2 regions of the Anatilimnocola aggregata genome follow, and region 1 is predicted to be linked to the other one. Evidence: riboswitches for the same ligand, from Rfam matches in the RefSeq annotation. Region 1 holds a riboswitch; the other holds the start of a gene.

Evidence for each region. Region 1 has a riboswitch for cobalamin ahead of ETAA8_RS15825 (ribonucleoside-diphosphate reductase subunit alpha). Riboswitches for the same ligand answer to the same signal wherever they lie in the genome.
Region 2: it holds a riboswitch for cobalamin, as region 1 does, so the genes downstream of both, ETAA8_RS07720 (TonB-dependent receptor plug domain-containing protein) here and ETAA8_RS15825 (ribonucleoside-diphosphate reductase subunit alpha) in region 1, are expected to answer to the same signal.

Annotation. Positions count from the first base shown of each region.
Region 1 is NZ_CP036274.1:4,167,086-4,171,026, reverse strand. It holds gene ETAA8_RS15830 (PQQ-binding-like beta-propeller repeat protein) at 1-777, opposite strand, end outside; cobalamin riboswitch at 957-1,211, shown strand; gene ETAA8_RS15825 (ribonucleoside-diphosphate reductase subunit alpha) at 1,469-3,941, shown strand, end outside.
Region 2 is NZ_CP036274.1:1,969,045-1,972,985, reverse strand. It holds gene ETAA8_RS07720 (TonB-dependent receptor plug domain-containing protein) at 107-2,125, opposite strand; cobalamin riboswitch at 2,158-2,344, opposite strand; gene ETAA8_RS07715 (hypothetical protein) at 2,490-3,485, shown strand; gene ETAA8_RS07710 (serine/threonine-protein kinase) at 3,646-3,941, shown strand, end outside.

The DNA of each region.
Region 1 (3,941 bases):
CTGCCACTTCACTTCGCCCGTCTTTCGATCAAGGGCGTAAAGCGTTTCGCTCTCGACGCTCGCATTCACGAATACGAGGTCTTTGTAAAGAACCGGCGATGACGACGAGCCCCACTTGTTGGTCTTGCTGCCAACATCAGCCCGCCAGACTTCCTTGCCATCGTGAGTGAAGGCAATTACTCCTGTCTTGCCAAAGAAGACATAAACGTGGTCGGCATCGGCAGCAGGTGTGCTGGCGGCGAAACCGTGATCGCGAATGCTGTCTTCTTCGGGCAGTTTGGCGGCAACCTTCTGCTCCCAGATCAAACTCCCATCACTCTTTTTCAGCGCGAGCAGGTGACGCTTAAGATTTGCCTTGTCCCCTTTCTCGCCGGGGACGAAGAAGCCTGAATAGCATGTTATGTAGATTCGGTCGCCGAAGACGATCGGGCTCGATGCTCCCGGGCCGGGCATTTCGACCTTCCAAGCGATGTTTTCGTCCTTACTCCAAGTCAGCGGCAAGCCCTTGGCTGCGGTCGTGCCCATACCGCTCGGTCCGCGAAAGCTAGACCAGTTGGCGTCGGACGAGGCTGCGTTAAACGAAGTGAGTTTCACCGCAGGTTGTGCTATCGCTCGTGCCGGGCTCTCGTCCACTTCCCGTGCTTCGTCATCTACCGTCTCTGCTGTAGCCGCCGCTGAGCGCTGGTCAGGATTGGGCAACTGCTGCCCGCAGCCAGTCAATAATGAAACCGCCACAACAACGGCCAGGGACGCCGACCAATCACTTTGCCAACGCATGGTGAACTCGCTTGGACGAACCGATCTGGGATACGCACGCGCCGCTGATTCTAACGGTGCGAGGCCGCTGAACCAACTTTTTCCGGAAGACTTTTCACACTGGGCAAGTTCTCCCGACGTCCTACCCGGCAACTTCATAAAATCTATACGTTGTGGTTGACGGACTCTGGTAGCACGATATCATGGGCCTCGTTGCTGGTTGGCTCTGAACGCTCAGAGCCTCGAAAAGAGGGAACGCCGGTGAAAAACCGGGACTGCCCCGCAGCGGTAAGTGGAAACGACCGCCATCAACAGCACTGAGATTTTGCCCCGGAGCATGGACTGCCTACATCTTCGCGCACGACCTTGGGAAGCGATGGCCAGTAGGTTCGGTCGAGGTTCGCCTTGCCCGTTTGTCCACAAGTCCGAAGACCTGCCAGCGACTGAGCAGCGGCTTTACCCATGACAGCCGGTTACTGTCAGGCCGTGCACGCTCATCCGCCGTTACCTTCTCGGGGAAGGTCGGTCGAGGACAGCTGGCGAAAGCCGGCCTTGCGAATGCCCGCGCGCACTCACGACTCATCGGCACTTCTGTCGCCGCTTGGTCATGCGCAGGCTACGGCAACGCACCTCGATCTTCCGCTTCTCGCGTCGCCTCGGCGTGGCCCCGCACATGCGTATCGGACGGATACGCCCACAGGAGTCTTGCGAGATGTTGCTTGCCCCGCACGAATGGCTGGTACGGAAACGCGATGCCCGCGTCACGACGTTTGATCTTGGTCGTATTCAAAACGCGATCGCCAATGCGTTCCGCGCCGAGTTGCGACTGGCCGATGGTCAGCCTCTCGATACCGACTTGATGCACGAAATTGCGGCCGTTGCGCAATCCGTCGCCGACGACGTCGGCCCACTCGCCAGCCAGCCGAACGGCGTGGATGTCGAACGGATTCAAGACCTTGTCGAAATGGGACTGATGTCGCGCGGGCATTATCGCGTAGCGCGCACTTACATCATCTACCGCGCGGAACATGCCAAGATTCGCGCCTTGCGCAGCGATGTGCCTCTGGCGGATGAAGCAAACATCCCGACGACCACCGTACATGTTGTGCTCGAAGACGGCTCGCGCGTTCCTTTCGATCAACGTCGCGCTCGCAAGCGACTGGCCGAAGCAGCCCGCGGCTTGGAAGACGTGGTCAACGTCGACGAACTACTGGAAGAAGTGATTCGTAGCGTGTTCGATGGCATTTCGGTCGACGAAATCTATCGCGCTCAGATACTCGCCTCGCGTTCGCGGATTGAACGCGACCCGGCCTTCGATATTGTGGCCTCGCGGCTGACACTCAACGTCATTTATCGCGAAGCGTTCGGCGAAACACCCGACGCAAAGAACCTGCAGCGCGTCCACGAGAATCAATTCGAGCACTATATCATCGATGGGATTCGCGCCGGCCGCTTGTCGAATGAACTGCGCGAACTGAATCTGACTAAGCTCGCCGCGGCGATGAAGCCGGAGCGCGATGGCCAGTTCCGCTACCTCGGTGTGCAAGCGATTTACGACCGCTATCTGCTGCATATCGACGGTCGCCGGATTGAAACGCCGCAATACTTCTGGATGCGCGTGGCAATGGGCCTCGCGCTCAAGGAAGATGCGCGTGAAGAACGTGCAATTCAGTTCTATGAAGCGCTGTCGACGTTCAGCTTTACTTCGGCCACGCCGACGCTGTTTAACTCGGGGACTCCGCACCCACAGCTCAGTTCGTGCTATCTGAGCACCGTGAGCGATGACCTGGCTCACATTTTCAAGGCCGTTTCGGATAATGCGTTGCTCTCGAAGTGGGCTGGTGGACTGGGGAACGATTGGACCAATGTGCGGGCGACGAATTCCCACATTAAGGGAACCAATGGCCGCAGCCAGGGCGTGATTCCATTTTTGAAAGTCGTCAACGATGCAGCTGTCGCTGTGAATCAAGGTGGCAAGCGCAAGGGAGCCGTTTGTTCGTACCTCGAGACGTGGCATCTCGATATCGAAGAGTTTCTCGACCTCCGCAAGAACACCGGTGACGATCGTCGGCGTACGCACGACATGCACACGGCCAACTGGATTCCCGACTTGTTCCTTAAGCGGGTCAAGCAGAACGCCGAATGGACCCTCTTCAGCCCGGATGAAGTCAGCGATCTGCACGACTTGTTTGGCCGCGCGTTCGAAGAGCGTTACGAAGAGTACGAACGAATGGCGGATGCTGGCGACGTGCAACTCTTCCGCCGCATTCCCGCCGCTGACTTGTGGCGCAAGATGCTGACGCGACTGTTCGAAACCGGACATCCGTGGATCACGTTCAAGGATCCATCGAACATCCGTTCGCCGCAGGATCACGCGGGCGTGGTACACAGCAGTAATCTCTGCACCGAAATCCTGCTCAACACTTCGGAAACCGAGACTGCGGTCTGCAATTTGGGTTCCGTGAATCTTGGGAACCATATTAAGGACGGCAAGCTCGATCTGGAAAAATTGAAGACGACCGTGAGCACCGCGGTGCGAATGCTCGATAACGTCATCGACATCAACTATTATCCGACGCCCGAGGCGCGAACTTCGAACCTGCGACACCGGCCTATTGGGCTTGGCATCATGGGCTTTCAAGACGCGCTGCACGCGCTGGGCATCAGCTATGCCAGCGAAGCAGCGGTTGCCTTTGCCGACGAAAGTATGGAAGCCATTTCCTACTACGCGCTATCGGCCTCAGCTCAGCTGGCCGCGGAACGTGGTCAGTATCCGACCTATGTCGGCTCGAAGTGGGACCGCGGCTTGCTGCCAATCGACACGGTCGATGTGCTCGAGCAAGAGCGCCGCGACCCGGTGCTCGTCGACCGCAACTGCTCGCTCGATTGGCAGCCGGTACGCGAGGCGATTGCCAGGCACGGCATGCGCAACAGCAATGTGCTGGCAATTGCTCCCACGGCGACGATCTCGACGATCATCGGCGTCACTCAGTCGATTGAGCCTGAGTACAAGCTGCTGTATGTGAAGAGCAATCTCTCGGGCGAGTTCACGCAGGTGAACGAAGTCCTCGTCGCAGAACTGAAACGCCGCGGCCTGTGGGACGCCCAGATGCTGGAAGAGATTAAGTACTACGATGGTTCGCTGCAGAACATCGGCCGGATTCCCGTCGATCTTCGCAGCCGGT
Region 2 (3,941 bases), 2.2 Mb from region 1:
TGTCGGCAGCTACTGGGCGGTCAGTGGCCGACTAGCGCCCCAGCCAACTCCTCTCCCCCCGCCCCAGTTCCCAGCTCCTAGTTCCTAGCCCCCAGCCACCAGCCCCCTACCAATACACATTAAACCCGCCGTACGCGCCGAAGCCGGGCGTGCCGTAGCCGCGGACCTCTTCATACTCGGTGTTGGCCAGGTTGTCGAAGCGCCCGACGAACTCCAGGCGGTCGGTCATCCGCCAATTGCCCGACAGATTCAGCAGCGAGTAGCTCGGCAGAAAAATATTGCCGGTATCGAGGCGGTTGCTGTAGTGCTGAAACGACAGCGTCGCCGCGCCGCGACCTTCATACCAGCTGCGCGTGAGGGACAGATTCCACTTCTCGCGCGGCCGGCGCAGGAGCTGCATACCGGTTTCCAGGTTCAACGTATCGTCGAGCGTGTAGGAGACGTTCGCGACCAGGTTATCGGTCAGCATGGCGAACATGTTGAGCTCCACGCCGCTGCTGCGGGCGAGCCCGACATTCTCCAAGCTGAACGTGTTGAAGTCGAACACGATCAGGTCGACGAAGTCGTTGCGATAATAAGTGGCATCGGCCCAAATCACGTCGTCCCAAATCCCTTGCCGCACGCCGACATCCCAGCCCTTGCTCTTTTCGGGGCGCAGGTTGGGATTGCCAAACTGAAACAAGTTTTCGGCCAGCGCGGGCTGACGAAAGCCGGTGCCGATGGTGCCGTGAATGCCGGTGTTCGTCTCGTCGATGCGGTAGAGACCGGTCACGCGATACGTCTGCGCGGGGCCGGCGCGGCTCGTTTCATCCCACCTCGCACCGGCGGTGCCGAAAAAGCGATCGAACAGTTGAAACTGATCTTGAATGAACACTCCCTTCACAAATTGCGACTGCAGGGTGTTGTCGCTGGTGAAGGCATCTTCGGCCAGGTAGTTGGCCCCGACGTTAATCGTGTTGGTCGGCACTACGACGAGACTGGCCAGGTAGTCGACTTCGCGAGTTTGACCGTGAAACCGCGCGGGCGAAAACCCCGGGTCGCTATCTTTGCGTTCGACGTTGTTGACGTTGAACCCCAGCTTGTGCTGAAACTGATCTTCCGGCCCGGTCCAGCTGAGTTGAATCCGATTGGCGAACGTGTTCGTTGCGTTCTTGCGAATCAGGTTGTCGACCGGCAGTCCCGTCAGAAAGTCGAAGTCGTCGACGGCTGCGGTTCCTTCCGCAGCGCGAAAGACGTAGTCGATATTCAGATCGGGCGTAACGTTCCAGCCCATGCGTCCCGTCATGGTGCCGAGATTGAACTGATCGTGCTCGACGCCGCCGACCCGCGCACTCGCGGCCGAGATGCCGCCGGTCGAGAGAAACGAACCGGTGACCGAGTAATAAGCATTCTCATCGCCGGCTTGCACGTTGACGCTGGTCTGACCGGTTTTGAAACTCCCCCCGAGCGCACCTGCCCGCACGCTGAGCGGACCCTGACCGCGGCGACTGATGATGTTGATGACGCCGCCGATCGCATCGCTGCCATAGGCCATGCTCTGCGGCCCGCGCAGGACTTCGATCCGTTCGATGTTGTCGGTACTGAGCGTGCTGAAGTCGAACAAGCGCGAGGCATTGCTCGGGTCGTTCAGCGAAATGCCATCGAGCAGCACCTTCGTATGTTGCGAGTTTGCACCGCGCATGAAAACGCTCGTCAAACCGCCGGGGCCACCTTGGCGCACCACGTCGACACCGAGGGTGCCGCGCAACACTTCAGCCACGTTGACCTGACCGCTCTGTTCGATCTGTTCGCGCGTGATCACGGTGATCGAACTCGCGTTCTCCGAGATGGGCTGCGGCGTGCGTGTTGGCGCGATGACGTCGCTGGCCGGCAAAGGCTCCGCCGGAAAGCTGCTTAGTTCCCCTTGCACCTGCGTCTCTGGCAAGACTTGCGGAGCAAGCTCCGCTGGCTGCTGAGAAACTGGGACTTCTGGCAACGGCGGTTGAAACTCGCCGGACTGCTCTTGGGCGACAGCTGCCGCGCAGCACAAGAGCCAAGCAAAACAAACGAACGGCAGCGGCGCTGTTGGAAGCGCGCTGATGCGCAGCGAGCCGTCTCGCGTGCGCGGCCGAATTGGCCAAAGCATGATGTCCTCTTCCCCCCACGGGAAAATGATGTGACTTCGGGCCGCGCGGGTCAGATATCCTGGCTCGGGTTCGTCCTACTAGCCGCCTTCCCAACCGCGTGTGCAGTCAGTGGCTTCGTTGGCGTTCGTCACCCATACAGTCGCGGGGCGGCGGGAGCATTGCACTCCGCTTCCCTGACACCGGCAGCAATTCCCAGCGACGTACCACCCCCCGTGTTACGTTTCGCTGAGAACCTGTAACGATTAATCGGATGGCACCGGTCGTAGGGATGATTCCGATTTCGCAAATTTTGCCTGCTGCTAGCGACCTGCTACGATGTTTTCCGCCTCTCGGCTTCTTCCCTCGCCCGCGGAGCTTCGCTCGATGTCACGCCCACTCGGTTTTGCGCTTGTTGCTTACATCGCGGCACTCAGCTGCGTTGCTGGCGTTTCCGCTCAAACTCCAACGCTCACCAAGCCGGTGATGTTCGATACGAAAGAGGCCGACGCGATCGTCTCGCAGCTACAGATCATGCCCAAGGACAATCCGTGGAATGCCGACGTTTCGAAATGGCCGGTGCACAAGAACAGCGCGGCCATTGTCGCCTCGATCGGCAACGAGAAACCGCTGCGCTATAACCCAGACATGGCCTACATCCTCGTGCCGCCCAATCAGCCGCGCGTCGATTTGAAAGTAGTCTCGTACCCCGATGAGTCTGACAAGGGACCATTTCCAATTCCCGCGAACGTGCCGATTGAAGGTTGGCCCGCGCACTTCAAACGCGAAGACGACCTGAAGCGGCTTTCGCTCGACGACGTGCAGCGCGACAAGCTCGATCAAGGTGGCGACCGGCACGCCATCGTCGTCGATCCAGCAGCCATGATGCTGTACGAGTTCTATCAAATGAAAAAGGTCGATGGCGGCTGGCAAGCAGCCTGCGAAGCGACCTTCAACCTCAAGACCAACGACCTCCGTCCCGACGGCTGGACCAGCAGCGATGCCGCGGGGCTGCCGATTTTTCCTGCGATCATTCGCTATGACGAACTGCAGGCCGGCATGGTCAATCATGCCATGCGCGTGACGGTGCGCAATTCTCGTAAGGCTTATGTTTCGCCCGCCACGCACTATGCCAGTCGCAAGACCGATCCCAACTTGCCGCGCATGGGCGAACGTCTGCGCCTGAAGGCCGACTACGACATCTCCAAATTCAGCCCGCCGGTGCAGGCCATTCTCAAAGGGCTGAAGAAGCACGGCATGCTCGTCGCCGATAACGGCATCGAATGGGCCCTCAGCTGTGCGCCCGATGAGCGGATTCCGGTCCTGCACGACGAACTGCGCAAGATCAAAGGCTCCGCCTTCGAAGTGGTGGAAGCGCCGTAGCCGTTCCTTTCTCCCTCGTGGCATAGGCATCCTGTCTGTGACCGCACCCCTTCTGCCGCAGGACGATTGCAGCGCTTCCGCGTGATGATTACCCTGACGCTACCTCTCAAGACTGCCTTGCGCTTACTGCGCTGAATCGAGTTCGCTGGAGCCCTGCCGAGTGACCACCACCTTCGATCCGTACTACAAATGGCTCTCCATTCCGCCGGAAGAGCAGCCCGCTAATTTTTATCGCCTGCTGGGGCTGAAAGAGCTGGAGGGGGACGTCGACGTCATCAACTCGGCTGCCGATCGGCAGATGATGCACGTCCGCTCGTTTGCCGGTGGCCCGAACGGCGTGATCGCTCAGCGAGTGCTCAACGAGTTGTCGTCGGCGCGGGTCATGCTCTCCGATCCGCCGCGCAAAAAAGCCTACGACGCCATGCTCAAGGCGGCCGTCAGCGGCGAGAAGGCCAT